DNA from 2 places in the Methylobacterium sp. yr668 genome. Region 1 is predicted to be linked to the other one. Evidence: predicted binding sites of a transcription regulator. Region 1 holds the regulator's gene; the other holds the start of a gene.
What was found. The regulator HrcA, encoded in region 1, represses chaperone genes, less so after heat shock. The targets are predictions, from matches to a motif close to GTTAGCACTCNCNNNNNGNGAGTGCTAAC.

Region 2: the regulator HrcA is predicted to act here: its motif matches at 974-1,002, upstream of BM419_RS30595 (co-chaperone GroES).

What each region holds. Positions count from the first base shown of each region.
Region 1 covers NZ_FOZY01000024.1:66,090-68,287, forward strand. The annotation lists gene BM419_RS23690 (DUF1236 domain-containing protein) at 1-702, shown strand, start outside; gene hrcA (heat-inducible transcriptional repressor HrcA) at 757-1,812, opposite strand; gene rph (ribonuclease PH) at 1,980-2,198, shown strand, end outside.
Region 2 covers NZ_FOZY01000062.1:6,985-9,182, reverse strand. The annotation lists gene groL (chaperonin GroEL) at 1-483, opposite strand, end outside; gene BM419_RS30595 (co-chaperone GroES) at 583-870, opposite strand; gene rsgA (ribosome small subunit-dependent GTPase A) at 1,252-2,198, shown strand, end outside.

The DNA of each region.
Region 1 (2,198 bases):
GCCGGACCCGGTGGTGCGGGCGGCGGCGCCGGCGGCCCGGGTGGTGGGGCCGGAGCGGGCGCGGGTCCGTCCGGCGGCGGCCCTGCCGGCGGCCCTGCTGGCGGTGCCGGCGGCGGGATGAGGGGCGGCGCGCCCGAGGGCGGGGCGATGCGCGGTCCCGGCGGTGCCGAGGGTGGGCCGCGCGGCGCCGAGGGACCGAGTCGCCCGGGCGGCGCGGCCGAGCGCAACGGACCGGCGGACCGGGGCGGCCCGGCCGCGAATCTCGGTGCGGGCGAACGCGGTGCGGGTGAACGCGGTGCCGGCGATCGGGGTGGCCGCGAGCCGGGTGCCGGACCCGAGCGGGGCAACCGCGACGCGGCCGGTCCCGAGCGCGGCGGTCGCGGTCCGGCCGGCGAACGGGACGGCCGTGCCGGTGCCCGCGACCGCGGCGCCGTCCGCGGCGCTGTCGGCCGCCTCGACACCCGTCAGCGGACCGAGTTCCGCAGCTCGATCACGCGTCTGGGCGTCTCGCCGCTCCGGGACGTGGCTTTCGGCTTGGCGATCGGCACCGCGATCCCCCGCTCGGTCAGGCTCCACAGGCTGCCGCCGGCGATCATCGAGCTGGTGCCGGAATACGAGGGCTACGACTTCGTCCTGGTCCGCGACGACATCGTGATCATCGATCCCGACACCTACGAGATCGTGGACGTGATCCCGGCCTGAGCGGGCAATCACAGGAAGATTGGTGGGCCGGGCGGATCCTCTGCCCGGTGCCCTCTACCGTCCGCCGTCCAGGAGCTTCGACACCACGCGCGCCGTGTAGTCGACCATCGGCACGATCCGCGCGTAGTTCAGCCGGGTCGGACCGATCACGCCGACGACGCCCACGATCTTCTGCGAGCCGTCGCGGAACGGCGCCGCGATCAGCGAGGATCCGGAGAGCGAGAACAGCTTGTTCTCCGAGCCGATGAAGATCCGCACGCCCTCGCCGCCCTCGGCGCGGGACAGGAGATCGATCACGTCCTTCTGGGTCTCCAGATCGTTGAACAGGAGGCGGATCCGCTCGAGATCCTCGACCGCGCGCAGGTCGTCGAGCAGGTTGGCCTGCCCGCGCACGATCAGCTGGCGGGCCTCCGTCGGTCCGACCGGCGTGGCGAGCCCGGCGTCGACGAGGCGCTCGGTGATCGCGTCGAGTTCCCGCTTCATCGCCTTGCGACCGGCCTCGATCTCGGCGCGCAGCGTGCCGAGGGTGCGGCCCTGCAGGCGCGCGTTGAGGAAGTTCGTCGCCTCCTGGAGGGCACCGGCCGGCAGGCCCGCCGGCAGGTCCACGAGGCGGTTCTCCACCGAGCCGTCGTCCGAGACGAGGATGACGAGGGCGCGGGCCGGATCGAGGCGCACGAACTCGATGTGCTTCAGGTTGACGTTCGCCTTGGTGGTCAGGACGACCCCGGCGCCCCGGGAGACGCCGGACAGCATGGTCGAGGCCTCGGCCAGGGCCGAGTCGAAGGTGTGACCCGAGGCGGCGGCGCGCATCTGCGCCTCGATGCGCGCCTGCTCGTCCTGGCTGACGTCGCCGAGCTCGAGCATCGCGTCCACGAAGAAGCGCAGGCCGAGCTCCGTCGGCAGGCGGCCGGCGGAGGTGTGCGGCGCGAAGATGAGGCCGGAATGCTCCAGATCCGCCATGACGTTGCGGATCGAGGCCGGCGACAGCGCCATCGGGAGGATGCGCGCGAGATTCCGGGAACCGACCGGCTCGCCGGTCGTGAGGTAGCTCTCGACGATCTGCCGGAAGATCTCCCGGGCACGCTCGTTGAGGGCGGCGAGCGCCTGCATCGCTTGGCCGTTCGAGAAGTTGGAACTGGGGTGTGTCACGGGGTCATCCTGTGGTCCGATCATGTCCAACCGTCCCGCGCGGATCAATCCGTACGGCGATGCTTGCCCGCGGTGGCGCGGCGGCCTAAGAGCCCGGCCCTCGACACTCTCGACAGAAGGGGCCCGCGATGCGGCCTTCCAAGCGTGCCGCCGACGAGTTGCGGCCCGTGAGCCTGGAGCGCGCGGTCTCGCGCTACGCCGAGGGCTCCTGCCTCGTCAGCTTCGGCAACACCCGGGTGCTCTGCACCGCGTCGCTGGAAGAGCGCGCGCCGCCGTGGCTGCGCGGTTCCGGCAAGGGCTGGGTCACGGCCGAGTACGCCATGCTGCCGCGTGCGACGCACGAACGC
Region 2 (2,198 bases), on a different contig from region 1:
CATCTCGCCGATCTCCTTGTCGCCGTTGGCGGAGATCGTGCCGACCTGGGCGATTTCCTCAGACGAGGCAACCTTGCGGGAGCGCTCACCGATATCCTTAACGACCGCGGCCACCGCTAGATCGATGCCGCGCTTAAGGTCCATCGGGTTCATGCCGGCGGCGACGTACTTCACGCCCTCTCGCACAATAGAGGCCGCCAGCACGGTTGCGGTAGTGGTGCCGTCGCCGGCCGTGTCGCTCGACTTCGAGGCCACTTCGCGCACCATCTGGGCGCCCATGTTCTCGAACTTGTCGACGAGCTCGATTTCCTTGGCGACCGTCACACCGTCCTTGGTGATGCGCGGGGCGCCGAAGCTCTTCTCGATCACGACGTTGCGGCCCTTCGGGCCGAGCGTCACCTTCACCGCACTGGCGAGCAGTTCGACACCGCGCAGCATCTTCTCGCGGGCATCGACCGAAAAGCGAACGTCTTTGGCGGACATAATAGGGAGCTCATCATCTGTCGTTTGGCCCCGAGGCACACCACAGCGGGCGCCTCAAAGGGCAGGTCGAGGATCAAGGCCGTCGCGGCCCGATCCGAGCTAGGCGACGATGCCCAGGATGTCGGATTCCTTCATGATCAGGAGGTCCTGACCGTCGATCTTGACCTCGGTGCCGGACCACTTGCCGAACAAGACGCGGTCGCCGGCTTTCAGGTCGAGTGCGTTGATCTTGCCCGCCTCGTCCCGTGCACCTGGCCCCACGGCGATGACCTCACCTTCCTGCGGCTTCTCCTTGACCGTATCGGGGATGATGATCCCGCCCTTGGTCTTCTCCTCGCCTTCGATGCGACGGAGCACCACGCGGTCGTGCAGCGGACGAAATTTCATCGTGAGATCCTGATCGTTCCCAAGCGAGATCCAACCGCCATGGTCGGCTCTGTCGCGGGAGGAGTAGCGGCAAAGAAGCGCTTAACCGCCCGATCGGCGCATCATTAGCACTCGCGGCGTGGAAGTGCTAATCCCACGCCTGGAGGTCGAGGGGCGCATTTTAGAAGCTGGAGTGATGCGCTTCCGCCGCCGATTCAATCCGGACACGACAGCTTTCGTCAGTTCGTCTTGGGACGGCTCGTATCAACCTGGGCATCGACACGATCTTCCGACTCATTGGGTATGTTCGAGCGGGATAGTGCCGTGGAACGGTCCTCGCGTTTCCTCAGGCTTTGATGCGAGTCTGACGCGGCGGGCTGGCCAGGCGTGTCATGTCATGTCATGGGCAGGTCGGTGATCGAACATCCCACCGCCTTCCAACCCCTATCGCTTGCAAGCCTGGGTTGGTCCGATTTCTTCGAAGACCAGCGCAAATCCCACGAGGCTGATTTCGCCCCGATGCGGATTGCTGCGATTCACCGCTCCCGTCTGACTGCCCTATCGCAGGCCGGATCGGTCGAGTTGACGATGGCCGTTCATGCCAACACGGGCGACTTCACGGTGGGCGATTGGGTGCTCGCCGCCCCCCGGACACAGACACTGCATCGCCGTCTCAGCCGCAGGACGGTGATGGAGCGACGCACGGAAGGCAGCCGAACGCTTCAGGCCGCTGCGGCCAATGTCGACACGCTGTTCGTTGTCACCTCCTGCAACGCCGACTTCAATTCCGCGCGCCTGGAGCGCTATCTGGCGCTGGCCAATCAAGGCGGCACAACCCCGGTGATCTTGCTCACCAAGGCCGACACAACGGCTGATTTGGGAGCCTACCATCGCCAAGCGTCCCGGCTGCAGCGCGGGCTCGACGTCGTGATCGTCAATCCCCGGCTCCCGACGGCTGCAGACATGCTCGCGCCGTGGTGCGGCGTGGGACGGACCGTGGCGCTGGTCGGTTCCTCCGGTGTCGGCAAATCAACTCTGGTGAACACGCTGGTCGGTCCAGGTCAGGCCGTTGCGCAGCAGACCGGAGGGATTCGCGAGCACGATGCGAAGGGACGCCACACAACCACGTCGCGATCGTTGCATGCCATCGCCGGCGGTGGCTGGGTTATCGACACGCCGGGAATGCGAACGCTGCACGTCAGTGGCGCCGCGGAAGGGATCGACACCCTGTTCGCCGAGATCATCGAACTGGCGCCCTTGTGCCGCTACCGTGACTGTACGCACGCCCACGAACCCGGTTGCGCCGTGCAGGCCGCAGTCACCGGAGGCAAGATCGAACCGGAGCGATT